Regions from separate parts of the Leisingera sp. M523 genome, predicted to be linked through region 2. Evidence: riboswitches for the same ligand, from Rfam matches in the RefSeq annotation. Region 2 holds a riboswitch; each other region holds the start of a gene.

What was found. A riboswitch is a leader RNA that binds a small molecule or an ion and turns the genes downstream of it on or off. The one in region 2 is predicted to bind cobalamin.
Region 1: linked by a shared signal. The riboswitch ahead of K3557_RS12810 (DUF1636 domain-containing protein) and the one ahead of K3557_RS03715 (ABC transporter substrate-binding protein) in region 2 are both predicted to bind cobalamin.
Region 3: linked by a shared signal. The riboswitch ahead of K3557_RS15240 (hypothetical protein) and the one ahead of K3557_RS03715 (ABC transporter substrate-binding protein) in region 2 are both predicted to bind cobalamin.

The regions. Positions count from the first base shown of each region.
Region 1 is NZ_CP081036.1:2,590,654-2,601,004, reverse strand. Features, by position in the region: gene K3557_RS12830 (precorrin-8X methylmutase) at 1-163, opposite strand, end outside; gene cobG (precorrin-3B synthase) at 165-1,328, opposite strand; gene cobN (cobaltochelatase subunit CobN) at 1,325-4,570, opposite strand; gene cobW (cobalamin biosynthesis protein CobW) at 4,728-5,762, opposite strand; gene K3557_RS12810 (DUF1636 domain-containing protein) at 5,765-6,175, opposite strand; cobalamin riboswitch at 6,271-6,475, opposite strand; gene cobO (cob(I)yrinic acid a,c-diamide adenosyltransferase) at 6,527-7,162, shown strand; gene glpD (glycerol-3-phosphate dehydrogenase) at 7,352-8,929, opposite strand; gene K3557_RS12795 (DeoR/GlpR family DNA-binding transcription regulator) at 8,922-9,707, opposite strand; gene K3557_RS12790 (DUF1513 domain-containing protein) at 9,847-10,351, opposite strand, start outside.
Region 2 is NZ_CP081036.1:778,109-788,459, forward strand. Features, by position in the region: gene K3557_RS03690 (phosphotransferase) at 1-863, opposite strand, end outside; gene K3557_RS03695 (proline/glycine betaine ABC transporter permease) at 866-2,860, opposite strand; gene K3557_RS03700 (glycine betaine/L-proline ABC transporter ATP-binding protein) at 2,857-3,879, opposite strand; gene K3557_RS03705 (ABC transporter substrate-binding protein) at 3,986-4,933, opposite strand; gene K3557_RS03710 (DeoR/GlpR family DNA-binding transcription regulator) at 5,143-5,922, shown strand; cobalamin riboswitch at 6,032-6,225, shown strand; gene K3557_RS03715 (ABC transporter substrate-binding protein) at 6,367-7,377, shown strand; gene K3557_RS03720 (iron ABC transporter permease) at 7,374-8,423, shown strand; gene K3557_RS03725 (ABC transporter ATP-binding protein) at 8,420-9,181, shown strand; gene K3557_RS03730 (class I adenylate-forming enzyme family protein) at 9,370-10,351, opposite strand, start outside.
Region 3 is NZ_CP081036.1:3,080,456-3,090,806, forward strand. Features, by position in the region: gene K3557_RS15190 (extracellular solute-binding protein) at 1-388, opposite strand, end outside; gene K3557_RS15195 (DUF333 domain-containing protein) at 618-842, shown strand; gene K3557_RS15200 (cytochrome c family protein) at 929-1,435, opposite strand; gene K3557_RS15205 (prephenate dehydratase) at 1,555-2,388, shown strand; RNA gene ffs (signal recognition particle sRNA small type) at 2,582-2,680, opposite strand; gene K3557_RS15215 (5'-nucleotidase C-terminal domain-containing protein) at 2,744-4,603, opposite strand; gene nudC (NAD(+) diphosphatase) at 4,940-5,926, shown strand; gene K3557_RS15225 (SRPBCC family protein) at 5,984-6,451, shown strand; gene K3557_RS15230 (serine aminopeptidase domain-containing protein) at 6,477-7,355, opposite strand; gene K3557_RS15235 (TetR/AcrR family transcriptional regulator) at 7,440-8,030, shown strand; cobalamin riboswitch at 8,049-8,271, shown strand; gene K3557_RS15240 (hypothetical protein) at 8,381-8,785, shown strand; gene K3557_RS15245 (hypothetical protein) at 8,931-9,320, shown strand; gene K3557_RS15250 (protein-tyrosine phosphatase family protein) at 9,339-9,887, opposite strand; gene K3557_RS15255 (DNA polymerase III subunit gamma/tau) at 10,083-10,351, shown strand, end outside.

The DNA of each region.
Region 1 (10,351 bases), 1.8 Mb from region 2:
ACCGCACATGCTCTTCCAGCCCCACCATGCCAGCGGCGTGGATCATGCGGACGACGACGCTTTCCTCGTCCTTGTTGAAGCGCGCCAGATCGGCTTCGCGGCGGATGGTGGCAAAGCTTTCGGCGTAGATCGCGGCGCCGTTGGTTTCATAGGTGTGGCGCATGTCAGCTGCCCTCTGTCAGAAGTTCGGGAGCGGCGCGCAAGGCATCGGCGCTCAGGTGGGTCTTTAGCGGCTGATCCGCGGCGGTGCCATGGCGGATCAGGGAGAAGTCGTCTTGGGCCGTTGCGGTCAGGGTGAGCGGCGCCGGACCGGGACAGGCACAGCCCTTGGCGCAGCCGGAGATATGCAGCTTTGTCCCCGCGGGGATATGCGGCGCTAAGTCCCGAGCGAGATCGCGGGTGGAAGACAGCGCCTGCAGGCAGCCGGGTGCGCCGGTGCAGGCGATGACTTGCAGGCGCGGATCCGTTGCATCCAGGATCAGGCCGGGCAGGGGCGGCAGGCTGGCGGCGCCTTCCACCAGCAGCGCGCGCCAGGGGGTGAGGCGGATTTCGCCGTGATCTGCAAGGTCTGCCAATGTGGCGGCGGGCATCTGGCCGAACTCCAAAGCAGCAAGTGTCCCCGCGGGGACAGCGCCTGGTTTTGCGGTGAATTCGGCCCCTGCCACCGGCGCGGCATGCGCCGCCGGCGGCCCGCGGCGCGCGATGAGACGGCGCATCCTGCCACGGCCCTCGGGCGCGCCGCCTTGTTTCAGGAACCAGCGGGCAAGGGCGAGGGCTTCGGCAACGGCGGATTCACGTGTGACGGGCAGGCCGGTCTCAGAACCGTCGGCGCGCAGGATGAGGGTCTCGCCTATGCGCTCAACGCGGATGTCGGCGGCGGTGTCCTGCAGGACCGGCGCCGCGCCGCAGTCGACGGCAAAGCCGAATTTCCCGGGCAGGCTGAGGTCTGCGGCGGCGGTCAGTGCGGCGCTGAGATCAGTGGCGATGGCGTGGGTGTCGTCACCCGTTGCCCAGAACGGGGCGAGGAGGACATTGCGGCGGGCTTCGGCGCGAGCGTCCGGGTCGATCAGGCCAAGATCGCGCAAGGCTTCGATCAGCTCTGCGTGACCGTCTTCGCGGATGCCGCGCATCTGCAGGTTGGCGCGGGCGGAAATATCCAGCAGGCCGTTGCCGAACTCTTGCGAAAGTCTTGCCACACCGCGCGCCTGGGTTGCGGAAAGTTTACCCATTGGCGCGCGCACCCGCACCACCAGACCGTCGCCGGACATCATCGGGCGCAAGGCACCGGGGCACCAGCCGTAGACTTTGGGTTCGGGTGCAGCACTCATGCGGCGCCCTCCAGACCGGCCATGATCGAGTTGCGCCGGGTGCTCCAGAGGCCCGCGTCGAACAGGGCACGGAAGCGGTCGCGCATCGCCTGAAGAGCGGCGGGGTTTTCGCGCTCCATGAACGCCACCAGATCGTCGCGGCCCAGCGTGGCCTCGAAATAGAGGTCAAACAGATGCGGCTGCACCACCTGTGCCAGATGCGCAAAGGCGGCCATGTGGTCCAGCGTGGCGGCGATCTCGGCGCCGCCACGGAAGCCGTGGTTCATCATTGAGGTCGCCCAGTCCGGGTTGGCGGCGCGGGCGCGGGTGACGCGGGCGATTTCTTCGCCCAAGCTGCGCGCCTGCGGCTTGTCCGGGCGGGTCGCGTCCATGTGGTAGAGGGCGGGCGCTGTCTGGCCGATGCGGGCCATGGCGGCGGCAAATCCAGCCTCATGCGCGGCATAGTCCGACGCGACCAGCAGGTCGGTTTCCGGCAGGTCCTGCAGGTGAACAAAACTGTCGGCGCTATGCAGTCTTGTTTCCAGCGCTTCGCGGGCATCGGTGATGGTGCCCTTGGCGTCGATGGCGTGGGAGGAGGCGTTGAGCCAGGCCTCGCCTGCGGCAGCGCGGGCCTCGTCTGAGTAGTCGTCCAGATGCGGGTTCATCGAGAGGCCGTACTGGCCCGGTTTTGGACCAAAAACGCGGGGGATCTCGGTGAGATAGGGGTTGTCCGTTTGCGCTTCCTCGCGCTGGGCGAGGGCGGCGGCAGCAGTTTCGAACATCTGCGCCAGCCCCGGGAACACGTCGCGGAACAGGCCGGAGACGCGCAGTGTCACGTCGATGCGCGGGCGGTGCAGCATCGAGAGCGGCAGCACGTCGAAGCCGGAGACGCGCTCGGAGTTTTCGTCCCATTTCGGGGCGAGCCCTGCGAGGTGCAGCGCCATGGCAAATTCCTCGCCGGCGGTGCGCATGGTGGCGGAGCCCCAGAGGTCGATCACCAGGCCCTTGGGCCAGTCGCCGTGGTCCTGAAGGTGGCGGCGCAGCAGCTCTTCCGCCAGTTTGACCCCTTGCGCATGCGCCGCCCGCGACGGCACCGCCCGCGGGTCGGTGGTAAAAAGGTTGCGCCCTGTTGGGATCACGTCCGAGCGGCCCCGGAATGGCGAGCCGGAGGGGCCGGGCGTCACGATCCGGCCATCGAGGGCGGTGATCAGCCCTGCGCGTTCCTCAGCCCCGCATTGGCCGGTGCCGAAGATATGCAGCCCCTCTCCGTACTGGCTTTCCTTGATGTCGCAAACAAAGGCGTCGATGCGGGTGATCGCCTCGGCGGGGGAGGTGCCGGGGGTGAGGCCAAGGTCAGCCTCGACGCCGGTGCCTTGCGCCTCGGCGCGGATGTCACCGATCAGCCGGTCGCGGCGGGCCGGGTCCAGGCCGTCGGCGGTGGAATACTCATCCAGCAGGCTTTCCAGCCGGGCCATCCCGTCGGGCAGGCTGGTCTGCGCCAAGGGTGGCGGCAGGTGGCCGAGGGTGATGGCGCCGATGCGGCGCTTGGCCTGGGCGGCTTCGCCCGGATCGTTGACGATGAAGGGGTAGGCGACAGGCAGCGGGCCGGTCAGAACCTCGGGCCAGCAAGCGCCCGACAGCGCCACCGCCTTGCCCGGCAGCCATTCCAGCGTGCCATGGGCACCGATGTGGACAAGGGCATCGGACTGGGTGCGCAGCCACAGGTAAAACGCTACATAGGCGTGGCGCGGGGTGCGGTCGAGATCGTGGTAATCATCGACGCGGGTTTTGACTTCGCCGCGTTCGGGTTGCAGCGCGATCAGGGCCTTGCCTGCGCGCAGGGCCTTGAAATGAAAGGCACCATCACGGCAGTCTGCGTCTTCGTCCGGGGCGCCCCAGGCCTCTGTCAGGGTGTTTTGCAGGTCTTGCGGCAGGCTGGCGAGGGCTGCGCGGTAGTCTTCCAGTGGGACGCTGAGGGTCTCATCCATCAGCCGCAGGCCGGTGTTTTCCTGCGGCTCAACCGTATAGCCCTGGTCCCACAATTCGCGCAGGATCTCGTCACAAGAGGCCAGCGCGTCGAGGCCGACGGCATGGGCAAGGTTGTGGTCGCGGCCGGGATAGGTGGAGAGGATCAGGGCAAGGCGTTTGTCTGCGTTGGGCAGTGTGCCAAGGCGCAGCCAGCCGTCGACGCGGTCAACAGCGGCTTTGACGCGATCCGCATCGGCGCGGTGGGCAAAGCGGGAATACTGCAGGTCCGGGTCTTTCCGGCCCGGGGATTTGAAGCTGACAACGCCTGCGAAGATGCGACCGTCGACTTCGGGCAGCACGACATGCATGGCGAGGTCGGCGGGCGACAACCCCCGGTCGGCCTCGGCCCAGTCTTTGCGGCGGGCGGTGGAGAGGGCGACCTGGAACACCGGGCAGCCGGTGGTGCTGAGCGGCGAGGCGCTGCCGTCGGTGCCTTGGGCCGAAAACGCGGTGGCGTTGATGATGGCGGCAGGGGACAGCGCGGGGAGAGTTTCGCGCAGCCAGTCAGCGGCGGCGGGGGCCTTGAGGCTGGCGGCAAAGAGGCCATAGGCGGCGTATCCGCGGGCGCGCAGCTCAGCAATCAGCGCATCGACTGGACCGGTGTCGGCGGCGGTGAGGTAGGAGCGGTAGAAGCTGACCAGCACCAGCGGTTTGTCTTGCGCGGGCAGATCCGCCAGCACGCCTTTGGCCGGGTCATAAAGCCCATGCTGCGGCATGGATTTGAGGCCCAGCACAGGGCCGGCATAGAGGCCCGCAGCGAGCGACAGCTGGGCGAGGGCGGCCTGGGCGGCAACGGCGCCGCCGGCGTCGCACAAGGCCTGCAGGCGGCGCAGGGTGGAGACGGGCAGGGTGGACAGCTCATCCAGCCTTGCATCCTCGCGCCCGTCAGCAGGCAGGATCGCCAGGGCAATGCCCTTGCGGCGGGCGAGGTCCTGCAGGGTGGCGAGGCCATAAGGCCAATAGCTTTCACCGCCGATCAGGCGGACCAGGATGCCTTTGGCGCCTTCAAGTGTCTGTTCCGCGTAGACGTCGACCGAGAGCGGGTGCTTGAGCGCGACCAGATTGGCGACGCGCAAGGAGGGCAGCCTGCCGTCCGCGCGATGCCAGCCCGCCGCAAAAGCGCCGAGGTCGCTGTCGGAAAACGACAGCACCACAAGATCGCCGGGCGTCTGCCCGAGATCCTGCGGGGTATCGGTCTCATCAAGGCCGTGGCTTTCGCGGAAGACGACGTGCATGGATCAGGCCTTTGTTGTCTGGCAGGCGGCGGGCGCTCTGAGGGCTGCGCCCAAGCCTGGGAGGGTGCGAATGCGCCCTCCCGTGGGGAGGGTCGGGCGCAGCCCGGCCTGCGGCCGGGCGGTGTCATCTGAAATGATGCGCCAAACCCGCATAGCTTCAGGCGCCCAGTGCGGCGCGGATGGCCGGGGCGTCGATGTCGTCATGCTCGGCAATGACCACCAGGGCGGTTTTGCGCGGCTGCGCGCCCCAGGGCTGATCGTATTGGGCGCGCAGGCGCTCGCCCACGGCTTGTACCAGCATCCGCATCGGCTTTCCTTCCACCGCCACATAGCCTTTGACGCGCAGGATGTTGCGCTCGCGGGCGAGTTTCACGATGGCATTTTGCAGCGCTTCCGGGTCGGATACTTCGCCCATTTCGACAACGATGCTTTCAAAATCGTCATGCTCGTGGTCGTGGTGGCCGTCGTGGTGGCTGGGGCGGGCGTCCAGATCATCCTCGGCAGCGGCGCCCAGGCCCAGGATGATGCGCGGGTCGATGACGCCTTCGCTCATCGGCAGGATCGGCAGCTTGCGCGGCGCTTCGGCCTCGATCACCGCGCGGGCTTTTTCGACGCCTTCGTCGCCGGCCAGATCGGCCTTGGACAGCAGAACGATGTCAGCGCAGGAGATCTGGTCTTCGAACACTTCGGACAGGGGCGTTTCATGGTCGATGCTGTCGTCCGCCTCGCGCTGGGCCTGCACGGCGTCCAGATCGGGGGCGAACTGGCCCTTGGCCACGGCCTCGGCGTCCGCCAGGGCAATCACCCCGTCGACGGTGATGCGGGAGCGGATTGCGGGCCAGTCAAAGGCTTTCAGCAGCGGTTTCGGCAGGGCCAGGCCGGAGGTCTCAATCACGATATGGTCCGGTTTTTCGGGCAGGGCCATCAGCTGTTCGATGGTGGGGATGAAGTCATCGGCCACGGTGCAGCAGATGCAGCCGTTGGCCAGCTCCATGATGTTTTCCGCCGGGCAGTTGTCATCGGCGCAGGATTTCAGGATGTCGCCGTCCACACCGGCGGTGCCGAATTCGTTCACGACCACGGCCAGACGCTTGCCCTGCGGGTTTTGCATCAGGTGGCGGATCAGCGTGGTTTTGCCAGCGCCCAGAAAGCCGGTGATGACAGTGACGGGGATCTTGTTGAGATCGCTCATGATTACTCCTCGGAGAAGAACTTGGCCGGCGGGATGCGGGCAACAGATTGCTTGCGGAAGGTTTGCGGGCGCTGGCGCCAGGGTACGACGCCGTCAGCGGTGCCGGCATAAGCCGCCGCGCCTTCCAGAATTTCGGGGACATGCTGGTCCGGGTCGAGGTCGCCGTAGACATAGGTCCAGCGTTCCGCGCCGCCGATCAGTGCAACAGCGCAGCCGCGCTTGCACGACGACAGGCATTCGACGCCACGCAGACGGACGCCTTCGGGCATTCCGGCCTCTTCCAGGGCTGCGTGCAGGATGGCACCGGGGCGGGCGGCCTCGGGGTCGGTGCCCTCGCGGCGGCAGGTGAGGCATACGGTCAGCGTGACCGGTCCCGGGGTGCTGGCAGATTGGCCTGCCATGTCGTCAGCCATTGGCGCGTCTCCTGTCGCGGCAGGGCGTGCGGGATGGCCGAAAAGGGGCCAGTCGTGCGAGCCCCTTACCCGGTCGCAGAACACCCCGTCTGCCCGTTGATCTCTCCTTCGCTGGCAGGTCTCCCGGCTTGCGGATGCCAAGGCGCAGGGCCTTGCCGGCCATCCTGCCTTCCCGGGGATCACCCAGTGGCATGGCGGCCTCATCCGGTCACGGTCGCGGGGGCGGCTGTGCTTCGGCCCGAAAGCCTTCACATTCCCTCTTCGCCTGTTTTCACAGGAACCAGCTGAACCCCCTTGCGCTATCGTGCCCTTCTTTGTCAAGACATGGGTCAAACAGCTGGAGAGCCCCCAATGAGCGAAAAGTCTGAAACCGGCATCTCAGAAGAAGAAGCCGCCCGTCATACGTCCAAGATGGCCAAGAAAAAGGCCGCGCGCGACCGGATGATGAAGACCAAGGAGGGCGAGAAGGGACTGATTATCGTCCACACCGGACCGGGCAAGGGCAAATCCTCCTCCGGGTTCGGGATGATCATGCGCTGCATCGCGCATGGGATGCCGTCCGCCGTGGTTCAGTTCATAAAGGGCGCCTGGCAGACCGGCGAACGCACGCTGATCGAGGAGAACTTCAGCGATCTCTGCCAGTTCTACGCGATGGGCGAAGGCTTTACCTGGGAGACACAGGACAAGGCCCGCGACATTGCCGCCGCGCAGAAGGGCTGGGAGAAGGCCAAGGAGATGATCCTGGATGAGCGCAACACCATGGTGCTGCTGGATGAGATCAACATCGCGCTGCGCTATGACTATCTGGATCTTGAGGAGGTGCTTGAGTTCCTGGTGGAGCAGAAACCGCCGATGACCCATGTGGTTCTGACAGGCCGCAACGCCAAGGAAGAGCTGATCGAGATTGCCGATCTGGTGACCGAGATGGGGCAGATCAAGCACCCGTTCCGCGCCGGTGTGAAAGCGCAGAAGGGGGTGGAGTTTTAATCCCTTTCAGGCTGCAGTATTGAGCGGGCTTGAGGTTTTGCGCTTTGCTTCGCAAATCGCCGGGGGGCGGGGGCGCTGCCTTCGGCAGCGCCCCCGCCCGGCCCAACGCTTTTCAGGGAACCTCTGGTTCATTGAAAAGGGGCGGGAGTGCCCCGGCCTTTGAAGTCCGGACTGTTAGCGCATGCGGAATTAAGCTGCCAGCCGGGCGGCCTTCTCGCTGATATAGGCATCGACCGCTGCGCGCTGGCCTTCATCCAGGCGCAAACCCAATTTAGTGCGGCGCCACAGGTAGTCGTCGCCTGAACGCACCCACTCGCGGGCAATTGCCCAGTCGAGTTCCCGTGCGGTGATTGTTGCGCCGAAATCCTGGCCCAGATCAGCGGCGGATTTGGTATCGCCCAGCACCTCCCAGGACTCCAGCCCGTAGGCGCGGATCAGCCGGGCGGCCCAATAGGCGCTCAGGAACGGATAGTCCGCTGCCAGCTTGGCTTTTAGCGTCTCCACATCCGCCACCGCAAAATCACCGCCGGGCAGGGCCACGCCTGCGGTCCAGTCCGACGGCAATTGCGGGAAAACCTTGCCGATTTTCGCCAGCGCGGCCTCGGCCAGCTTGCGGTAGGTGGTGATCTTGCCGCCAAAGACATTCAGCAGCGGCGCCTGTGCTTGATCCAGCGTCAGCACATATTCGCGGGTGGCCGCGGTGGCCGAACTGGCCCCGTCGTCATACAGCGGGCGGACGCCGGAATAGGTCCAGGCGATATCCGCGCGCTTCAGTGGCTGTTCGAAGTATTGAGATGCAAAATCAATTAGATAATCCTGCTCGGCCTCCGTGCAATGCGGTTTGGTCACCGGATCCGGATGGTCGGCGTCCGTTGTGCCGATCAGGGTGAAATCCTGCTCGTAAGGAATGGCAAAAATGATCCGCCCGTCGGTGCCCTGAAAGAAATAGCAGCGGTCATGGTCGAACAGTTTTGGCACCACGATATGGCTGCCGCGCACCAGGCGGACGTTTTCGCGGCTGTTCTGGCCCAGTTTTTGCTTCAGCACGTCGGCAACCCAGGGTCCGCCTGCATTGACCAGCATCTTGGCCCGGTGTTCCTTCTCCTCGCCAGTGGCGTGATCCTTCACGGTGACAACCCAGTGATCAGAGTGGCGCTGGGCTGACAGAACCTCGGTCCGGGTTAGGATTTCGGCGCCGCGCGCCTGTGCATCGCGGGCGTTCAGCACCACAAGACGGGCGTCCTCAATCCAGCAGTCGGAGTATTCGAACGCGGTCTGAAACTTGTCCTTCAGCGGCCTGCCTGCGGGATCGTGCGACAGGTCCAGTTTCGCCGTGCCAGGCAGGATGCCGCGTTTGCCCAGGCTGTCATACAGAAACAGCCCCAGCCGGATCAGCCAGGCGGGGCGGCGGCCGCGGGTCCAGGGCATGAAGGTGGTAAGCAGTTTCGACGTCGGTGTTTCGCTGTCAAAGCGCATGTCCTTGTGGAACGGCAGCACAAACCGCATCGGCCAGGAGATGTGCGGCATCGCCTTCAGCAGCACCTCGCGTTCGATCAGCGCCTCACGCACCAGGCGGAATTCAAAGTATTCCAGATAGCGCAAGCCGCCGTGGAACAGTTTGGTCGAGGCAGAGGAGGTGGCGGAGGCCAGATCGTTCATCTCTGCCAGTGTCACCGACAGGCCGCGGCCCGCCGCGTCGCGGGCGATGCCGCAGCCGTTGATGCCGCCGCCGATGATGAAAAGGTCCGTAACAGGCGTGTCAGTCATTTTCGCTGCTTTCGTTTTGTCCTGCGGTCAGGATCCGGGTGCCTGCGGCCTGCGCCGCCTCGGCAAACTCATTGGGAACGGGGCGGTCGGTGATCACCACGTCCAGCTCTGCCACATCGCAGATCCGCACCGGAGCAGAGCGGGCGAACTTGCTGCCGTCGCAGACCAGCACACGCTGGCGGGCGTTTTTCAGGATCGCGCGGGCAACCGAAACCTCGCGGGCGTCGTGGTCCATCACGGCGCCGTCGGGATCCAGAGCCGAGGCGCCGATGACGGCGAAATCGACCTTGTAGCGGGACAGGAATTCAACCGCGTCCTCGCCCACAATAGCGCCGTCGCTTTGCCGCACTGTGCCGCCGGCCAGGATCAATTCCTTGGCCTGGCCGCCCATCATCAGGTTGATAATGTTGATATTGTTGGAAATCACAGTGAGGCCGCTGTGGCCGGAAAGCGCCCGCGCCACCTGCTCGGTTGAGGTGCCGATGTTGAGGGTGAGGGAGCAATTGTCTGGGATCAGCTCAGCCGCCAGCGCCGCCATCGCCAGCTTGTTGCCTGCGTTCAGTTTGCGCCGGTCCTCGTATCCCTGGCTGGCGGCAGAGCTTATCCGGACGGCACCGCCATGCACGCGGGACAAGGCGCCGCGCGCAGACAGGTCGCGCAGGTCTGCGCGGACCGTCTGTAAAGATACGCCAAAGCGCTGGGACAGGTCGTCAACCTCGACCCGGTCCTGCCGGTTCAGCAAGGTGATGATTTCGTTCTGACGGGCCGTGGCATCCATTTGCTTTCCTTTCACCGCGATTCCATAGCGGAGTACGGATGGAATGTCACCTTGTGTTTTCGTTATGAGTTCGACGATACACAAAACGAAACGGCACGCGGTTGCGGACACGCCGGGACTGCTGCCAGGCTGTGTCTTCTCAGGTGAGCGGGATCAGGTGATTGTCCCAGGCCAGATCCGACCGGTGCAGCGGGTGTTTGCCGGATGCTGAAACCCCGAAAAACTGCCCGCTGCCGGTGCTTGCGGTAAAGCCGGCATCGGACATTACAAGGCCGCAGACATCCGTCATGCGGTGCTCCTGCAGCAGATCCCCGGTTCCGGTATCCATCACCTGCAGCACCCCGCCGCGCGGAGAGGTGACACCGATCTGCGCTCCGTCCGCTGAGAAAGCGATGGAGCCGCCATAGCCATTGAGGTTCAGCACCCGCGGGTCGCCATCGGCCATCAGGCGGGGCGTGCTGCCGGGCTGGTGCAGGCCCACGATAGGCAGGGCTTCGCCCGGATCCCCCTGCCATTGCATGGCAAAACCAACGGTGCCGTCGGCACGCATGGCAAGGTGACGGATGGAATTCAGATGCAGCTCTTGCGGCAGTTCCATTTGCGCCTGCAGGGTGCCGTCAAAGCCCAAGTAACTGAGGTTCGGG
Region 2 (10,351 bases):
TCAAGTGCGGCACGGAAGCGCGCGAGATTCCCGGCGGTGTAGGCCGCATAGTCAAAGTCGATTTCGGAAGTGATTTCCGAGACCATGCTCCACATGGTCTCCCGCAGCAGCGAGGCGCATTTCATGGCGCTGTAGCGGTGCAGCAGCGCGTCCGTCACCGGTGCTTCGAAATAGGTTTCCAGCAGCCATTGTTCCTGTTGCTGCGACAGCCCGTTGTTAGAGGCGAGCCCGCCCAGATCGAACAGCGGCGAATTGAAACCGGCATAGTCATAGTCGATCAGCCAAAGCCGCTGTCCGTCGTCCAGAAAATTGCCGCAGAGCAGGTCGTTATGGCCAAAGACGATGTCAAAGGGGCCGGCGGCCTGTTCCAGGCCATTGCCGATGCCAGCCAGTTCTGTCGCCAGCGGCGCATGCGGGCTGTTCTGGTCCTGCAGCGTCGCGGCATAATCGCGGATCACATGAAAGACCCAGAACACCAGTGCCGGGCCGCGCAAGTGCCGGGGCACATCGCGGTGGCAGGATTTCACCAGCTCCAGCACCCGCGGCAGCATAGCCGGGCCGCGCACGTCCGCTTCAGTCAGGGTGCGGCTTTCGATGAACTCCAGCACCGTCAGGCCGTCTTGGGTGTGCACCACCGCGGGCGACAGGCCGGCGGCATGGGCTGCACGGCTGGCCGCCAGCTCATTAAAGCGCATCACCTGATGCAGCGGGATGTCATCGCCCGCGCGCACCACATATTTGCCGGCACTGTCCTCGACCAGGCAATTCACATTGGTGATACCGCCGTCGAGCGGCTTGACGTCTATTTCACCTTGCCAGATCGGCAGGGCGCGGATGCGGTTCAGCAGATCGGATTGGCTCATGCTCAGCTCTCCAGTCCAAAGCGGATGCGGGCGCCGCGGGCACCGGCATTGACCAGCCGGTCGGCGATGATGGCGATAAAGGCGATGGCAAGACCTGCCACCAGGCCGCGGCCGGTGTCGGCCTTGGTCAGCGCAATGTAAACTTCCTGGCCCAGGTCGCGGGTGCCGACCAGCGCGGTGATCACCAGCATCGACAGCGCCAGCATGATGGTCTGATTGATGCCCAGCAGGATCTCCGGCAGCGCCAACGGCAGGCGCACCAGGCGCAGAAGCTGCCATTTGGTGCAGCCCGAGACCTGCCCCGCCTCGATCAGCTCGCCGCTGACGCTGCGCATGCCGTGGGCCGCATAGCGGACTGCCGGTGCCAGCGCATAGAGCACAATGGCAATCAGCGCGGTGAAATCGCCGACCCGGAACAGCATCACCACCGGGATCAGGTAAACAAAGCTGGGCAGTGTCTGCAGCGTGTCGATCAGCAGGTTGATGGCGATGCCTGCGCGCCGGTTGAGCGCCGCCAGAACCCCCAGCGGCACACCGATCAGCGTGGCCAGGATAACCGAGGCACCGCAAAGATAGACCGTCACCATTGCCTTGGCCCACAGGCCGCTGACCACGATCAGCAGCGACAGCCCGCCGCACAGCAGCGCGAGCCCGAAGCCGCCCGCGCGCCAGCCGAGCAGCGTCAGCATGGCGATGGCCCAGGGCCAGGGAAGGCCCAGCAGGATCTTCTTGATCGGCAGCATGAACCAGTGGAGGAAGAACACCTTCACGGCCTCAAACATGTCGAAGTAATTCACATTCAGGTATTTAACCGTGTCGTTCCAAAAGTCGCCGGTGGTGATGGTCTGGCCGGCCGGATAGTCCAGCAGCAACGGCGAGAAGCGGCCAAGAACCCAGGTGACCGCCAGCAGGGACAGCACCAGCACCGTGCGCTTGTGCCGGGCAGCGAAGGTTCCGGGCGGCGTGTGGTGAACCTGGCCCATCCGCTCTGCCAATGCCTGGCTCAGCCGGTCCACGGCGACGGCCAGCACCACAATGGCAATGCCTGCCTCAAAACCGGCGCCGATATCCAGACGGCGCAGCGCGGCCAGCACGTCGAAGCCTAGCCCTCCCGCGCCGATCATCGAGGCGATGATCACCATGTTCAGCGACAGCATGATGACCTGATTGACGCCCACCATCAGGCTTTGGCTGGCCGAGGGCACCAGCACCCGCCACATCAGCTGGCGTTGTGTCGTGCCTGCCATGCGGCCGAAGTCGAGGATCTCCGGGTCCACCGCCTTCAGCGCCATAATGGTGATGCGGATCATCGGCGGGGTGGCATAGATTATGGTGGCAACCAGCGCCGAAACCGGGCCAAAGCCGAACATGAACAGGATCGGCACCAGATAGGCGAAGATCGGAATGGTCTGCATCAGGTCCAGAACAGGCGACAGGATGCGCTCGCCCAGCGGATGGCGGTAAGCCCAAATGCCTGCCAGCAGCCCGCCGACCGCACCGATCGGCACCGCGATAACCACCGAGGCCAGCGTCACCATGGCACTGTCCCACTGCCCGAATACGGCAAGGTAGGCAAAACAGGCCCCGACCAGCGCCGCCAGCCCCCAGCTGCGGCAGTAATGCCCCAGCGCAACAGCTGCGGCGGTGACGGCAATCCAGCTGATGGCAGGTAGCAAGATCTGCTGGTCCGGGCCGGAACCCAATAGAAACCCATGCGCCAGCAGGCTCAGCATCAGCTCGTACGGCTGTTCGATCAGCCAGGCGAGGGCGCGGGTGGCATCTGTAAAAGACACCGGGCCGATGGCCGCGTCTTCGACCAGCCAGGTCATGCCTGCGGAGATATGGGTTTTGAACGGGATCACCCATCCGGAGGGCCATTTGATCAGCCAGCGTGCATCCAGCGCCTTGGCCAGGTCGCGGCCGAACCAGCCCAACAGGATCGTGGCCATCACTAGCCCCCAGGCAGTGGCAGCCTGTGCCGACAGGCGCGGCTTCATGCTGCGTCCCCCGTTCCAAACAGCACCCGGGCTACGGCCTGGCGGCCGATACTGCCGACGATCCGGCCGCTGCCGTCACTGACGGGGCGCGGCGTGTCCGCTGCGATAATCTGTTCGGCCACGTCTGATACCCGCGCTGATTGCAGCACCGGGTCGCCTTCGCCGCCGGTGCCGGGGGTCATGATGCCGCCCACCGTCAGCACTTTGGAGCGCGGGATGTGGCGGGTGAATTCAGCGACATAATCCGTGGCCGGGTTCAGCACCAGTTCCTCGGGCGTGGCTATCTGGATGATTTCACCGTCCTTCATGATGGCGATACGGTCGGCCAGGCGCACGGCTTCCTCAAAGTCGTGGGTGATAAACACGATGGTTTTGTGCAAGCGGGCTTGCAGGCGCAGGAACTCGTCCTGCATCTCGCGGCGGATCAGCGGGTCTAGCGCCGAGAACGGTTCGTCCAGAAACCACAGATCCGGTTCCGTCACCAGCGAGCGGGCGATGCCGACGCGCTGCTGCTGGCCGCCGGACAGCTCGCGCGGGTAATAATCCTCGCGGCCCTTGAGGCCGACCAGCTCCACCACCTCGCGGGCCTTGGCCTCAGCCTCGGCTTTGGGGGCGGCCTGAACTGTCAGCGGGAACTTCACGTTCTGCAGGACGGTCAGATGCGGCAGCAGGGCAAAGTGCTGGAACACCATGCCCATCTTGTGGCGGCGGATTTCGATCATTTCACGCGCGCTGGCGGTCAGCAGATCCACGCCGTCAAACAGCACCTGGCCGCCGGTCGGCTCGATCAGCCGCGACAGGCAGCGCACCAGAGTGGATTTGCCGGACCCGGACAGCCCCATGATGATAAATATCTCGCCTTCGGCAATGTCGATGCGGGCATCGCGCACAGCACCGATAATACCCGCCTTGCGGATCTCCGCGCCGCTGGGGGACGGGTTGCCGTTCAAAAACGCCGTGGTATTGGCGCCATACAGCTTCCAGATATTGCGGCAGGAGAGTTTGGTCTTGGGGGTCATCAATGCGGTTCCTGAACCGGTCCGCGGAATGCGGCCGGGTTGATTGACGGGGCAGGGGAAAAGGCCGGGGCTGCCTGAGAGCGTGCAGCAGCCCCGGGGAGTGAGATCAGTTGCTGATCCAACCGGACCAGCGGTCCTTGTTTGCGGCCATCCAATCCGACACCACTGTATCGATATCAACGCCGTCCAGATCAGCCTTGCCGACCATGGCGCTCATCTCTTCGTTGGTAATCTGGTAGGACTGCACGATCTGATAGGCGCCCGGCCATTTTTCCGGCAGCCCTGCCCAAGCGGCTTTCCAGATCGGGCCGCGCGGTTTGCCGCAATCATAGGCCAGATCCGGGTTCACCCCCGCCGCAGGATCGGTGTAGCATTCCGCGGAATAGGGCGGGAACTCCACGAATTCACCGTCGTATTTGGCCGGCGCCCAGTGCGGCACATATACCCACAGGACAATCGGGTCCTGGCGCTGATAGGCGGATTCAAGTTCGGCAAACAGTGCGGCGTCGGTGCCTGCGTGAACCACTTCAAATTCCAGCTCCAGCGCCTCGACGCGTTCTTCGTCAAAACCGCCCCAGGTGACTGGGCCGCCGACATAGCGCCCGTAGGGAGAGGTTTCCGCCGTTGCGAATTCCTCGGCACAGTCCTTCAGCGCCTGCCAGTCGGGCAGGCCGGGGCAGCGGTCTTTCATATAGGCGGGGTACCACCATTCCTCGATCGCCATCAGTCCGGTTTCGCCGGCATTGACAACTTTGCCCGAGGCTGTCGCGTCGTCCAGCGCCTCGCGCCCGGTGGTCTCCCAGATTTCCATCGCCAGATGCAGATCGCCGGTCTTCAGCCCGGCAAACTGCGCGATATAGTCTGCCTGGACATATTCGATGTTATACCCTGCCTCCTGCAGGATGCTGCCCATGATCTTGGTGTTGATCAACTGGCCGGACCAGTCGTGCAAAGTCAGTTTGATCGGGTCGGAGGACTCGGCGGCCCAGGCGGATGAAGCGGAAACGGCGGCTGTCAGCGCCACGGCTCCCAAAGCGTTGAAGTTTCTCAGCATAAGGAATTCCCTGATATGTGGCATTTTGTGCGATTCTTGGCGTCGCCTGTTATGATGGTGCGGCGATTGTGCCGATCAGTCAATAAAAAACCACAATAAACCACAATTCCTTCGAGGAAAGCGGGTTTTGAGGCGGACAGGCGCGGTATCCGAGGGTTCATGTGTTGTTTTTTGTGGCTTTCTGGCGTAGCAACACAACAGGAGGCCCAATGACCAAAAGCCGCAAAACCACCAATCAGCGCGAAGAAGAAATCCTGCGGGCGCTGCAACAGGCAGGCGGGTCCTGCCGGGTCAGCTATCTGGCCGGCAGGCTGGGCGTGTCCAATGAAACCATCCGGCGCAATATCCGCACGCTGGAGGATGCCCAGGCGGTCCGCAAGGTGCACGGCGGGGTGCATCTGGTTGAAGATGTGAACGAGCTGCCGCTGCAAAGCCGGATGGACACACACGCCTCAGAAAAGCAGCGTCTGGCCATCGAGGTTGCCAAGACCATCAGCGACGGGGATTCGGTCTTTTTGGATGTCGGCTCCACCACCGCCTATGTAGCGCAGGAGCTGCGGCAGCGGTCAAACCTCTTTGTGGTGACCAATTCCGTGCTGGTGGCCCATGCGCTGGCCTCGCGCAACAACAACCGGGTGTTTCTGGCGGGCGGCGAGCTGCGCCCGCATGACGGCGGTGCCTTCGGGGCCGAAGCGCTGGATCTGGTGCGGCGGCTGAACGTGCAGTTTGCCATCTTTTCGGCCGGGGCGATCAATGCCGAACTGGGCTTCATGCTGCATGATCTCGAAGAGGCTAACCTGGCCCGTGTCGCGGCGGCCAATGCGCAGGTCCGGATTGTTGTGGCCGATCATGACAAGTTCAACAAGCGCGCACCGGTGTCGGTCGGCAAGGATACAAAATTCGAGGTCTTCTATACGGACGCACAGCCGCCGCAGGCCATCAAGGACATGCTCAAGGCGATGGATACTGATCTGATCGTGGTCGAATAACCGGGCAGGGCCGTCATCCGGACAAGACGCGGCCCAGTTGCTCTGGCTGCGCCCGGTTTGCAGAATTCCCTCTGCATCAAAACTTTTTCTTGCCGCAACGAAAGGGATGCGCTACCCGCGCATTACCGGTCCCGAAAGGGCTAAGAGGGAATCCGCGGTGCCTGCCGGCGCCAAACGGAACTGCCCCCGCAACTGTAGGCGGCGAGAGCTGTGCCATGACGTCACTGGGCCAAAACGGTCCGGGAAGACGGCACAGTCATTGACCCGCCAGTCAGGAGACCTGCCGGTGAAAACCGAAAGACACCGGGCGGGGTTGTCCGGGGAGGTTGCCGGTAAGATGCGCCGCCGTTTTCCGGTGCCGCAAGCGGGGGCCAGACCCTCAGCCTTACCGGTCAATGCCCTTTCACCCGTTCTCCGGTCATTGACACATGGAGATCGAATATCATGTTTTTGCGTTCCGGCCTGATCGGCCTTTCCTTCATCGCTGCCGCACAGGCTGCGGCGGCCAGCGAAACCTTTCCGCTGACCATAGAAAACTGCGGCCAGTCGGTCACCTTCGAGGCGCCGGCAGCGTCTTCGGTAACGGTTGGCCAGGCGGCGACCGAAGTGCTTTACGCGCTGGGGCTGGGCGATAAGGTGCTGGGCACCTCGGTCTGGTTCAACGACGTGCTGCCCGAATACGCAGACATGAATGCCAAGATCGACCGTCTGGCCGACAACGACCCAAGCTTTGAAAGCGTGGTCGCCAAACGCCCCGGTCTGGTGGCAGCGCAGTACGAATGGCACGTCGGCCCGGAAGGCGTCGTTGCCAAGCGCGAGCAGTTTCATGACCTCGGCATTCCGACCTATGTGATGCCCGCCGATTGCGTCGGCAAAGACAACACCACCGGCGGCGACGGCACCCGCACGCAGATGTTCACCACCGGCAGCCTGTATCAGGGGATCGAGGAACTGGCGGCGATTTTTGGCGAGGCTGAAAAGGGCGCCGAACTGGTCGCCGATTACAAGGCGCGCGAGGCTGCGGCGGTTGCCAAGGCGCAGCAGGTCGCGCTGGAAGATGCCTCTGCCGTGTTCTGGTTCTCGTCGCCTGAGATGGAAAGCGACCCGTTTGTGGCCGGCCAGAAGGGCGCGCCGGGTTACATGATGCAGCAGCTGGGCCTGCGTAATGTCGTTGAGACCGACGAGGAATGGCCAACGGTCGGCTGGGAGACCATCGCCAAGGCCAATCCGACGGTGATTGTGATTGCCCGCATGGACCGCCGCCGCTTTGCCGCGGATGACTATGAAAAGAAGCTGGACTTCCTGCGCAATGATCCGGTGGCGAGCCAGATGGATGCAGTCAAGAACAACCGCATCGTTGTGATGGACGCCCAGGCGATGGATGCCACCATCCGTGCCATTCCGGCGCTGGAGGATCTGGCTGCTGAACTCAGCGTGATCGGCACCAGCCAGTGAGTGCAGCCGCTGCAATCACATGGCAGGGCGTCAAGGGCGCGTGCCTGGCCTTGCCGGTGCTGATTGCGGCGGTTCTGGCAGGCGCAATGATCGGGGAAACGGCGCTTGCGCCTGACCTTGTGCTGTCGGTTCTGGCCAATAAGCTGGCCGGGGCAGCGCTGCCGGTTGATCCGATAGATCAAGGCATTATCTGGAGCTACCGGCTGCCGCGGGCGCTGGTGGCGGGGGCCTGCGGGGCGGCGCTGGCGGTGGCGGGCGTGGTGCTGCAGGCGTTGCTGCGCAATGCGCTGGCAGATCCCTATATCCTGGGCATTTCCGCCGGCGCCTCGACCGGGGCGGTTGCGGTGACCATTGCAGGGCTTGGCGGCGGTGCGCTGTCGTTGTCCTTTGGCGCTTTTAACGGCGCGCTGCTGGCCTTTGGCTTTGTTGCCGTGCTGGCCCGGGCCGCCGGGGCCGGCGGCAGCCGCGCTGCGGCAGCGCAAATTGTGCTGGCCGGCATTGCAGGCTCGCAGCTGTTCAACGCGCTGACTGCTTTTATCATCGCCAAATCCGCCAACGCCGATCAGGCCCGCGGCATCATGTTCTGGCTGATGGGCAATATGGGCGGCGTGCGCTGGCCGGATGTGTGGCTGGCAGTGCCGCTGGCGCTGGCGGGCTGGGTCGTCTGCCGGTTCCATGCGCGGGCGCTGGATGCCTTTACCTTTGGCACCGATTCAGCAGCCTCGCTGGGCATTCCGGTGCGGCGGGTGCAAGTTATCCTGATCTTTGCCACCGCGCTGACCACAGCGGTGATGGTGTCCATCGTTGGCTCGATCGGCTTTGTCGGCCTGGTGATCCCGCATGCGGCGCGGTTCCTGGTTGGTCCCGGGCATCGCAGGCTGATGCCGGCCGCGGCGCTGACCGGGGCGGTGTTCCTGATTGGCGCAGACATCGTGTCCCGGATCATAATCCCTGGCCAGGTGCTGCCCATCGGCGTTGTCACAGCCCTGATCGGGGCGCCGTCCTTTGCGGTGATCCTGGTGCGCGGAAGAAGGGCTGCGCGATGAAGATCGAAGCCCGCAGCCTGTCTTACTCCATCCGCGGCAAGCTGCTGTTGTCTGATGTCTCATTGACGGTGCAGCCGGGTGAGACCCTGGCGCTGGTCGGTCCGAACGGGTCCGGGAAATCCACGCTGATGCGGCTGCTGGCGGGGTTGGCACGCCCATCGCATGGCGAGGTTCTGCTGGCGGAAAAACCCTTGGCACAGCTAACCCGCAGAGAGGTCGCCCAGCGGACCGCGATTGTCGAACAGCAGGCCGATACTGCCGAGCGCATCACCGCACGGTCGGTGGTGGAACTGGGGCGGACGCCCTGGCTGTCAGCGTTAAGACCCTGGAGCGGCGAAGACGGCCTGCATGTTGAAAACGCACTGAGGACAGTGGAAATGGAGGGCTTTTCCAGCCGCGAATGGGCCACATTGTCCGGCGGCGAACAGCAGCGGCTGCACATCGCCCGCGCCCTTGCGCAGCGGCCCGGGCTGCTGCTGCTGGACGAACCGACAAACCACTTGGATATCCATCACCAGCTGTCGATCCTGAATTGCATCCGGAACCTGAAGGTGACCACCGTCGTGGCACTGCACGATCTGAATCAGGCGCTGATGTGCGACCGGGTGGCGGTGCTGTCGGGCGGACGCCTGGTGGCGCTGGGCACCCCGCAGAAAGCACTGAACCCGGATACGGTATCGGAAATTTTCGGGATCAAGGCCCGCTGGATCCGTGACGCGGACGGGGCAGAACCGTTTTTGTCCTTTCATCTGGCGTGAGCGGTTGCGATGCCGCACTCCCGCCCGTTGCCGGATCTCCTGACGGAGACCCCGCGCCCGTTGGGCCCGGCGCCGCGCTGCCGCGCGGCGGACCGGTCAGCACTGCTGACCGGATGTTTCGCGCGCGAAACATTGAGGCAGAAAAACTGACCTTCTTATCATCTTGCGGGCGAGGGATGTTGGGGAGTTCAGCTGTTGGTGATCTCCCCAAGGATTTTGTTGCGCTGGATCTTTCCTGACGGCCCTTTGGGCAGGTCCGGCAGGATGTGGATCTCGTCCGGCGATTTGAACCGGCCCAGTACGGACTGGCAGATTTCGATCAGCTCCAGCGGTGTCAGGGTGGAGCCGTCGCGGATTTTGACCGCGGCCTCGACCGTTTCACCGTAGCTTTTGCAGGGGCGGGCAAAAGCGGCGGCCTCGATCACGTCGGGGTGCGAATAAAGCGCCTCGTCAATCTCGCGCGGTGCGATGTTTTCGCCGCCTTTGATGATCAGCTCTTTCAAGCGGCCAGTCACGAAGACATAGCCGTCTCCGTCGATGCGCCCCAGATCACCGGTCCGCAGCCAGCCGTCCGCGGTGAAGGTGCCCGCCGTGGCCTCCGGGTTGTTCAGGTATTCCAGCATCACGTTGGGGCCGCGCACGGCCAGTTCGCCCTCGGTGCCATCGGTGACCGGCTGCTGGTTTGCATCCAGGACGGCGATGCCGTTGCCATAGGCGATGCCGGGGGAGCCGATCTTGCGGGTGCCTGGAGGCAGGGGATTGGACAGGATCTGCGCGGCGGTTTCCGTCAGGCCCATGGTCTCGATGATGGGGATGCCGAACCGGTCCTCAAACGCGCGCTGCACGTCCGGAGCCAGCGCCGAAGACGCGGAGCGGCCAAAGCGCAGGCGCGCCCTGGTGCTGTCAACGGGATCAAGCTCTGAGTGCAGCAGATGCGATATGATGGTCGGCACCACCGAAAACCACGTGGCCTTGGACCAGCCCGCATGCGCCCAGAAGCGGCTGGCCGAGAAACGCTCGCACATGGCCAGCGAGCCGCCGGAAATCAGCGTGCCCATCACCGTCACGCACAACCCGTTGATATGGTAGACTGGCAGCACGCACAGACCGCGGTCCTGCGGTGTCAGCTCATGCGCGATGGCCGTGGTCCAGCCGCCGGCCAGCAGGCTG
Region 3 (10,351 bases), 1.8 Mb from region 2:
CGATCAGCCCGTAGTAGGAACCCGGTTCATCATAGGATTCCACCAGCAGGCTTTCGAACTGGTTCGAGGACAATGCCCCGGCACGGCCATTGCGGGTATAGGGGTTCATGCTGTCAAAGGTGCCAACGGCAGAGATCGACAGCTCACCGCCCTTGGGGGCCTCAGGGTTCACATAGTCGAAACGGGCAAAGCCTTGCGGGTATTTCAACTCGCCGAATTCGGCAAAACCATGCGCCTTGATGACAGTCTCTTCCGCCCTGACCAGCGTCGCCGCAGCCAATGCCAGGAAAAGCCCCAGTATCAGTACCGGGGCCAGTGCCGCCGCAGCCTGCAGCGGAGTCGCCCTTTCTTTTGCGCGCACGCGCGCCGCGGCTCGAGCGGTGTTCATCTGCCATGACCTCCTTTGCCCGGAGCTTCGGTCCGGATTTCTGCTGCCAAGCTAATGGCCGGGGGCGGTAACATTCAAGTTGAGATTAAGTGATATCCCCGGCTCTCTTGGCACAAAGCAGCCGAAAGGCACGCTTTTTCCAGGCGGCGCTTGCACGCAATAAAATTGCCTGCCAGCCTCGCATCACGATTGCGTTATATAACGAGGGAGTTTGCCGATGCCGAAGTCAATGAAACTTGCCGCCCTTGCGGTTGCCGGGGCTGCCGCGCTCAGCGCCTGTGCCCAGCAGGAAGAGGAAGTGGTCTACAGCAGCCCGGAAGAGGCGTATTGCGTGCAGACCGGCGGCAGTTATGTGCTGCGCAGCGGCAAAGCGGGCACTATCGGCGTCTGCATCCTGCCAGACGGCCAGGAGCGCGATGCGCTGGCCTATTACCGGGAAAACAACCCGGCCTAAGGCGGTCCGGTTCAAACCCGCATCAAAAAAGCCGCTGCAAATCTGCAGCGGCTTTTTCAATTGGATAGCTTGGACAGAAGTCCGGATCAGCCGTCGAGGCTGTCCAGATAGGCGATGAGGTTCACCCGGTCATTTTGCTTTTTCAGGCCGGAGAACGACATGGTGGTGCCCGCGGCATAGGCCGACGGCTTGGTCAGGAAGGCGTCCAGCGCCTCGGCGGTCCAGTCGCCGTCCAGGCCGGTCAGGGCGCCGGAATAGCCAAAGCCCGGGGCCGCTGCGATGTCGCGGCCGACAACGCCGTACAGATACGGGCCGGTCGAGTTGGCGCCGTCTTCCAGCTTGTGGCAGGCAGAGCATTTCTTGAAAACTTTGGCGCCTTTGGCAACGTCGGCAGAGGCCATCAGCTCTTCAAAGCTGACTTCCGGCTCATCGCTGGCTGCGGCATCGGCCGAGGCGACTTCGATCACATAGGCGGCCTCACCATGGCTGTCCATGTGATACAGGCCGCTGGCGGCCCATTTGCCCAGCAGGAGAACCAGGAACGCGCCGCAGACGCCTGCGGTCGCTTTGGTAAGGGTCATTGTGTCAAACATGAATCGCGGGTCCATTTAGCTGTCTGCGTGGCTGTCTAAGGCTTCCCCTTCAAAGTGGCAAGGTATAGACAGCGCGACGAAACGCCCAATTCTTGAAGTTTTGCACGGGGAACACACCCATGAGCCGCAAAATCGCCATTCAGGGGGAGCTCGGCTCCTACAGCCACGAAGCCTGCCGCAATGCCCGGCGTGATCTGGAGGTGCTGCCTTGCCGCACCTTTGAAGACGTGATTGCAGCGGTCAAAAGCGGCGAAGCCGAACAGGCAATGCTGCCGGTGGAGAACTCCACCTATGGCCGGGTGGCCGATATTCACCGGCTGCTGCCGCACAGCGGGCTGCACATTATCGACGAGGCCTTTGTGCGGGTGCATATCAATGTGCTGGGGGTGCCGGGCGCCCGGCTGGAAGACATCCGCGAGGCGAAATCGCATCTGGTGCTGCTGCCGCAATGCGGGACTTTTCTGCGCGAGCACGGCATCACCGGCCGGATCAGCCCCGACAACGCCCGTGCCGCCCGCGATGTGGCGGAAGCCGGAGACAAGCATGTGGCGGCGCTGGCCAGCGAATTGGCGGGCGAGATCTACGGGCTGGAGGTGCTGGCCCGCCACATCGAGGACAACGGCGACAACACCACCCGTTTCCTGATCATGTCGCCGGAGCCGGATTTCCGCCGCCGCGGCGCCCACAGCATGATCACCAGCTTTGTGTTCCAAGTCCGCAACATTCCGGCGGCGCTTTATAAGGCGATGGGCGGATTTGCCACCAATGGCATCAACATGACCAAGCTGGAAAGCTATATGGTCGATGGATCCTTCACTGCGACGCAGTTTTATGCGGACATCGAAGGTCACCCGGAAGATCCCAATGTGCAGCTGGCAATGGATGAGCTGAGCTATTTCACCACCAATGTGGAAATCCTCGGCGTCTATCCCGCGAACAACGGCAGATTCTGAGGCACGAAACCGGACGGGGCGGGGCGCTGCCCCTCTTGGCCTTACGGCCAATTCACCCCGGGGTATTTCAAACCAGAAAGAAGCGGCACCCCGCCGCGCGTCAGCGCGGCGCCCGGCCCAACGGCCGCGGGGCAATCTTTGATTGCGCCGGGGCGGGCGGGAGAACCACCTTGCATTTCTTCTGTGCGGGATAAAGTGAGAGGCTGGACATCGACCCAAGCGGGGCTCGTTGTGGCTGCTTCCTTCCGGATCTGACCAGGTTGGCGAGGCGCCTGCCCGCGCCAACCTCTCGAATCCCGATATAAGCGCCGCCGCCGGGAATGGCAAGTGCCCCGCCTGCCCTGCCTTCTGCGTTTTAAAGCTGCAGCTGCAATTCCAGAAAGCCGCCGCTGCTGTGCCCTCGCGGTTCAGCCAGCCCGGCAGGCAGTTCCTCCAGATACCCGATGGCGCCCGGCCCGGTAACGGCAACCGCGCGGGTGCCGGGCACCGGCGCCAGTTGCCAGGGATAGGGTGCCTCTGCCAGCGGATCGGCGGGCAGCCGCCCGGCGATATAGTCGCGGATTGCCTGGCGGATCCGCATCGGCGGCAATGGCAGTTCTTTGGCCTCGCGCAGCATGCTGAAGCTGCCGCCGCCGCTGACCCGGTAGCTGTTGGCCGCAACCGCAAAATGCTGGGCAGGATCCACCGCCCGGCCGTTCCAGCACAGGTTCCGGATCCGCCGGGCGCTGGGATTGATCCGCACGCCCGCTGCCGAGAACCGTGGCGGCTGGACTGGGTCTATCTGATAACTCAGCCCGAAAATCACATCGAAATTATGCCCTGCCCGCTGCGGGTCGGCCAGCAGCTGCCCGGAGCTGCCCGGCGTGATCCGGCTGAACAGCCCTGCCGACATTTCCAGCCAGTCCAGCAGCTGAGCACCGGTGACCTCGACCACCCGCAATTCATTGGGGAAGACCTGCAGATCAGCGATATTGCGGGCACAGAGATCCCCGGCCGCAATGTCGGTATAAAAATGCGGCCCGGAGCGGCCGCCGAATTTGCACGGTGCAACAGCCGACAGCAGCGGCAGGCTTTTTCCGGCGGCACTCTCAAGCAACGGCCGCACAGCAGCAGCCTGGGCGCTGCCCACCAGTGCCAGGCCGCGATCCGGCGCGAAGAAAGTAAAATAGGAATGCATCGCAACCGAGCTGTAGCCCGCGGGCTGGCGCATACGTTGCAAAGTGCGCGCGTGGTCTTCTGCCAGCGCCTCCGTAAAACCAGGGTCCTCCGGCACCAGCGGTTGGGCTGCCCCGGCTTCCCGGTGGCGGCCCGCCGGCTGCAGGTTGGCCGAGCCGCCGGCTGGCCGCCAGGCCCCGCTGTGATGCTCCAGTTTCAGCTTCAGAATACCCAGATGCGAGCCATGCGCTCCGGGCATCACGACGGGTTTGGCAAAGGGATGCGCGGAATCCGGCAGCGTCAGATGCGTGTGGCCGCCCACAACGGCATCAATTTCCGTCAGTGCGGCAAGCTGCTCCAGTTCATTTTCGCCGCGGCCCGCCCCGGCGTTACTGTCAATTCCCGTATGCGCCAGCGCCAGCACCAGATCGCAGCCCTGGGCCTTCAGCTGCCGGGCCTGGGCCGCGGCGGTTTCAACGATGCCGCCCGCGGCGAGTTGCTGCTGCAACGCCTTGCCGCACCAGATCAGGGTCTGCGGCGGCAGCACTGAAAACAGCCCGATCCGGACCGGTCGCAAACCGGGGCAGCCAGGCACCGCCCGCTCCAGCACCGCCCAGGGTACAAATGGCAGCCGAAGATCCGGCTGCCGCGCCGTCAGGCTTGAGCACAGCACCGGACATGGCACGTCTTTCAGAACGCCTGCCAGCGCCTCCAGGCCGAAATCAAAGTCATGATTGCCAAGTCCAACGGCATCATATTTCAAAAACCGGAATGCGCGCGCCAATGGATGGGGGCCTTTGGCGCCCGGCACGATGTCCCCCAGCGGCGACCCCTGGAAGCCGTCGCCGTTATCGACCAGAAGGCAGGCCGCGCCCAGGCGGTCAGCCTCAGCCCGCGCGCGGTTGATCAAGGTGGCAGCGCGGGACAGGCCGATAGCCCCGTCCGGGCGGTCGGCATAATAATCATGGCTCAGCAGATTGCAGTGCAGGTCCGTAGTGGCCAGCACGTGCAGCAGCCCGGTGGTGGCCCGGGATTGCGAGGCGCGCGCCCCGCTTGTCATGTCCGATATTCCGCTGACACTGCCTGCTGCCGCTCCTTCCCGCACCATTTGGTGCCGTTCTTGTTTTGCGGCTATTTGAATCAGCGTTTTAACGATTTGCAAAGAACCCTTTTTGCTGCATTTGATTTTTTCCTGCTGCCGAGGCTTCAAAGGGGCCGGCGCGCCCTGCCCAGCAGTGAAAAGCCGCAATTCCCACCCGCCAGGTGTGGCGGTGCAGTGACAGGCAAGCGCAGATCGCTGCCGATTGCTGGCAACGCCTGCGGCACGCTGCCATGGATGGCGCTATTTCATCCATGGCACCCAAAAGAAACCGCAGCCAGCCAAAGGAGAGCCGCAATGAAACACGCAGAACAAGTGACATTCGGCGGCGGCGGCGGGCTGGAGCGGGCGGCCCATCTGCGTACGGATACCGCAGCGCTGGAAGCGGCCTGGATCAGCCCGGAGGCCCAGGTGCTGCTGATGTGGCGCGGCAAGCCGCTGACCCGGCGCGAAACAGATGCGCATCTGCCCTGCGGGCTGGGCTGGACCGATCCGGCGCATCCGCTGGCCGCTGGCTGCAAGGATGCCGCATTGTTTCTTGGCCTGGCACCCGGCGGCGCGCCATGTTTTGCCTGTGATATCAGCGGCTGGCAGCCCGAAATCCTGGATCAGGAAGCGCTCAGCAGTTTTGCCGATGCCAGCGAGCAGCAGCACCCTGATCTGCCCGCGTCCCAAGTCTTTGCCGAGCTGCGCCGGGTGATGACCCGCCTCACACCGCTGGAGGCGGAACTGGCTGCCACTGCCAAGGCGCTGCTGGCCTGGCACCGCAGCCACCGGTTTTGCGCAGCTTGCGGCGCGCCCAGCGATTTGGCGCAGGCAGGCTGGCAGCGGATCTGCCCCGCCTGCAAGGCACCTCATTTCCCACGCACCGACCCGGTGGTGATCATGCTGATCACCCATGGCGATGCTGTGCTGATGGGCCGGTCCCCCGGCTGGCCCGAGGGGATGTATTCGCTGCTGGCAGGTTTTGTCGAACCGGGTGAGACGCTGGAAGCAGCCGTGCGCCGCGAAACTTTTGAAGAAACCGGCGTGCAGGTCGGGCGGGTCAGCTACCTGTCGAGCCAGCCCTGGGCCTTTCCGATGTCGCTGATGTTCGGCTGCGCGGGCGAGGCGCTGAGCACGGAGATCACCATCGACCCGGCTGAGATCGAAGACGCGCTGTGGGTCAGCCGCCAGGACATGATGACGGTCTTTGCCGGCGAACACCCGGTTCTAAAGCCGTCACGTCAGGGGGCAATTGCGCATTTTCTGCTCAAGAACTGGCTTGCGGACACCCTGGACTAAATAGCATATTGCCGAAAACGGCGCGCCGGCACGGCAGCGCAACCAAAGCAGGCGCGCATGGAATTTCAAAGCAAAGAAGATATCGAAGCCCCGATTGCCGACGTCTTTGGCGCGGTCTCCGATTTCGGACTGCTGGAGCGCTCGGCCCTGCGGCGCGGCATCGACGTGCAGCGGACCGGCGACACCGCCCATCCGGAAAACGGCCTGGCCTGGGATATCGGCTTTCGGTTTCGCGGCAAGCAGCGCGACATCAGGCTGACGCTGGCGTCTTATACCCCGGTCACCGGGCTGGCGCTGACCGGCAGCGGCAGCGGCCTGGACGGCCAGCTTGAGGTTGAGCTGCTGGCGCTGTCGCCGCGGCGGACCCGGATGTCGGTGCAATTGAAGCTGGCGCCGACCACCCTGACCGGCCGGCTGCTGGTGCAATCGCTGAAACTGGCCCGCAGCAACCTCACCCGCCGGTTCAAGCTGCGGCTGGCCGACTATGCCCGGATCACCGAGGAACGGCTGAACCGCTCCGCCTGATCCCAAGGTTTGGCGGGGCGCCGTGCTATTGCGGCGGCAGCAGCCGCGGCCACAGGGCCGCATTGGCGCGGGCAAAGGCGCCCAGGTGGCCAATCTTCTGCACGCCCGCCTCCTGCGGCACCAGCACAGTCCGCCGCTGCGGCACATCGCCAAAGACGTCCCCCAGCCGCCAAACGGCCGCGGGCGGCACAACGCCGTCATCCGCCATCGCATACAAATCCACCGGCACGCCGGTGCCTGCCCATTTGGGCCGCGGCAAGGCCAAGCCGGTTTCCGGCAGGTAGCTGCCGGGCGTGGTGCACCAGCGCCGCCACTGCCAGTACACTCCGGCAGGCAAATCGGCCCCGAACCCCACCGCGCGCCCGGGCAGATAGCCCAAGGCACGGACCAATGGCGGCACATGGCCGAACCAGAAAGCCAGCGCCAGCGCGCGGTAGGGCCAGGGATGATCGTGGTGATGCACCAAGCCGCCCGCAACCACGATCATGCGGGCGACGTCCTTCAGGCCATCCTGCAGGGGCATCAGCATTGCCCCCAGAGAATGGCCGATCACCCACAACGGCACGCCCGCATAGTGCCGTTGCAGTTCGGCCCTGGCGGCTGGCTGATCTTCCAGCGCCCATTGAACCATTGTTACGTCGGAATGGCGCGGATGGCCCCGCGCCGAGTCTCCGAAATCCCGGTAGTCATAGGTCAGGCAGGCCACTTGCTGCTCTGCTGCCAGCCAGCGCGCGAAATGCCGGTAAAAGCGCTGCGGCACCCCGGTTGCGCCATTCAGCACCACTGCTGCCCGCGCCGGCCCCGCAGGGTGGTACAGCCGCCCGGCCAGCATGTGGGTGCCAGATGCAAACCGCAGGGCCTCCTCGCGGATAACCGCGTTATGTTCTGCGCTTTTGTCCAGCATGGCAGCCTCCTGAGTCGTTTGACCTAGACCGATTGGTCTAATTCATCTCTGGACCAATCGGTCCAATGCTGTCAAGTTGCCGCCATGAATGACGTAACGACAGCCAAGGCAGGCGGGACCAGCCTGCCCCCAACCCGCGAGCGGCTGATCCGCGCCGCCGTCGGCCTGTTCCGCAACAAGGGCTACAGCGGCACCGGGCTGGCGGAACTGCTGGCTGAGGCGGGGGCGCCCAAGGGCTCGCTTTATCACCATTTCCCCAGTGGCAAATCCGATCTGGCCCTGGCCGCAGCGGATTGGGCGTCAGGGCAGATGCTGCTGCTGATAGAGGCATCTTTCACCCCGGCGCCCACCTTTCGGGAGGGGGCCAAGACGGTCTGTTACAAACTCGCCAAGCTGTTTGACAAACAAGGAAAATGGAGCGGCTGCCCGGTTTCGGCTACCCTGTTCGAAGGGCCGGAGAACGAGGCGTTCCACCAGCACGCCGCGCATCTGTTCGAGGGCTGGATTACTGAAACCACCCGCCACGCCCGCCGCCTGGGCCTGCCCGAACCTGAGGCCCGCGCGGCGGCGGAGAATTTCTACATCCTGCTGCAGGGCGGCTGGCAGCTGGCCCGGGTGCGGCGCGACTCGGATGTGATCCGGGGGCTGTATTTGCAGATGCAGAAAAACAATTGACGACTCGGGCACCCAACCGCTACCGCTTGTGCTGATGGTTCCCGTGCCACAGAATCTTGTGTCCGGGATGAAAAGGGAACACGGTGCGGCCTGCGCAAGCTGGCCCAGTCCGAGACTGCCCCCGCAACTGTAAGCGGCGAGCGACCCCGATAGAGCCACTGGCCCTCGAAACGAGGCCGGGAAGGATCGGGAAAGCATCGACCCGCAAGTCAGGAGACCTGCCATCAGACGTGTAACTCGAACCCGGGCGGGGTGTCCGGACAGGGTCTGATGGCTGCGGCGGCTGTGATCCGTCTTTCATCCGGTCTCTTGTCCCCATGACCCCCGTGCCACGCGCGGAGGGCGCAGATATGATGTGGACCGACCAGACGCATTTCTATGCGGCAACAGATTGCAAGTATTTGGGGCGCCCCTGCCCCGCGGCACAGCGGATGATCACCAAACTGGCCGAGGCGATGACCAAGGCAAAACCGCTGACGCAAGACGATTTCGAGATCACCGGCACCACCGCACTGGACGGCTGCCCGCGCAGCTGCCCGGCGCAGTTTGCCGCCGGCCACGACCGGATCCGGCTGTATTGCGGTGTCGGTGAAGAGGCGCCGCGCGAGGGGCTGGACCGCTTTGCCGATGCCATCCTCAGCCGCGACGGCACCGGTTTTGCGGCCTCGAAACTGGACGCCCGCCCCTGCGCGCTGATGGAGGCGCTGCCGAAAACGGTGAACGCGCGGGAAGCAGAGCGGATGATGGCACTGTGATCCGCAACCCGAACGGGCTGGTGCGGTTCCCTGCGGCCCGAAACATATCCGGCTGACAGAAATGTGTTCGGCATCAGGCTGGCCCGTCTGCCTGATCGGCTCTAGGCAATTCCCGGTATTCAGACTTTATGCAAGGGGATTGCCAATGTTTAAGACCTTTCTGCCGGCCTGTGCTGTCATGAGTGCCTGCGCAACATTTGCCGCCGCCGAACAGCCGCTGTCCACCGGAGAGATCATGGACCTGCTGACCGGGAAAACGATTGAAGGGCTGCATTTCGAGAGCCATACCCGCCAGTATTTCTCGGAGTCCGGACTGACGCTCTGGATCAAGCAAGGCGACGCCGCCCCTTCGGAAGCACGTTATAAAATCGAAGACGGCCAGTACTGCTCCAGCTGGTCCGGATTATGGAACACACCGGAATGGGGCTACTATGCCATTGTGAAAGATGCGGAGCAGGGGCTTTACTATTTTCATGGTGAAAACTTCCGGGCGCCTTTTATCATCGGTAGAGGTTTTGATCTGAGCTTCGACTAGCCCCAGTGGCGGCGCTGGTCACCGCCCGGCAGCCTGCGCACCGGCACAGGCCCAATCCAGCTGCTCCTCCGTCTCGACCGCGCAGGGCCGTACCGCCCGCAGCCGGATCAGCGCCTGCGCCGGGGCTTCGCCGCATTCGATCATCAGCCGCAGCACCGCCATGCCGGAGCGCCCGCAGCCGCCCCTGCAATGCACCAGCACCCGGCCGCCGCCGGACAGTGCTTGCCGTGCAGACCGGCTGGCCGCCGCCCATTTCACCGCCACAGCGGGCGGCGGCACCTGGAAATCCGGCACCGGCAGGTGCAGCCAGCGGCAGGCCATGCTTTGAATATCAATCCCCAGCCGCGGCACCCCGGCTGCTGCATGCTCGGCCTCGGTGGTCATTGAGATGACCAGCCCCGGCCTCCACTGATAGATCTGGATCAGGTCATTGCGGTAATCGCCTCCCGCCCCGGGCAGCGGGCATAGCGCCAGAATACCGCCGCCTGCTGACAGTGCGTGGATGGTCAGGCCTGCCGGCGCCGCGCCGTCCTGCGCCGCAGGTTCCGGGATATCCTCAGTTCGCATACCGCCTCCTTAGCCGCTGCGTTCCTGCATTTCCCCCGCAGTCCCCTGCCTTCGCAGCCTAAGCGTTAAGCAGGCAATCCCAAAGCTCTTTTGCGGCCCCGGGACGGCCCCATCGGCGGTGGACGAACGGGCTGCGCTTCAATACCCTGCGCGGAACGCGAAACACCCCGCATCCCGAATCCGGCACGAGACATCATGAACGATACCCCCAGCGGCACCTCCGGCGCATCCGGCCAATCCCAATACCAGGTTCTGGCGCGTAAATACCGGCCCGAAACCTTTGCCGATCTGGTGGGGCAGGACGCCATGGTGCGGACGCTGAAAAACGCCTTTGCCGCTGACCGGATTGCCCAGGCCTTTATTATGACCGGCATCCGCGGCACCGGTAAAACCACCACCGCGCGGATTATCGCCAAGGGCATGAACTGCATCGGTGCGGACGGCCAGGGCGGCCCCACCACTGA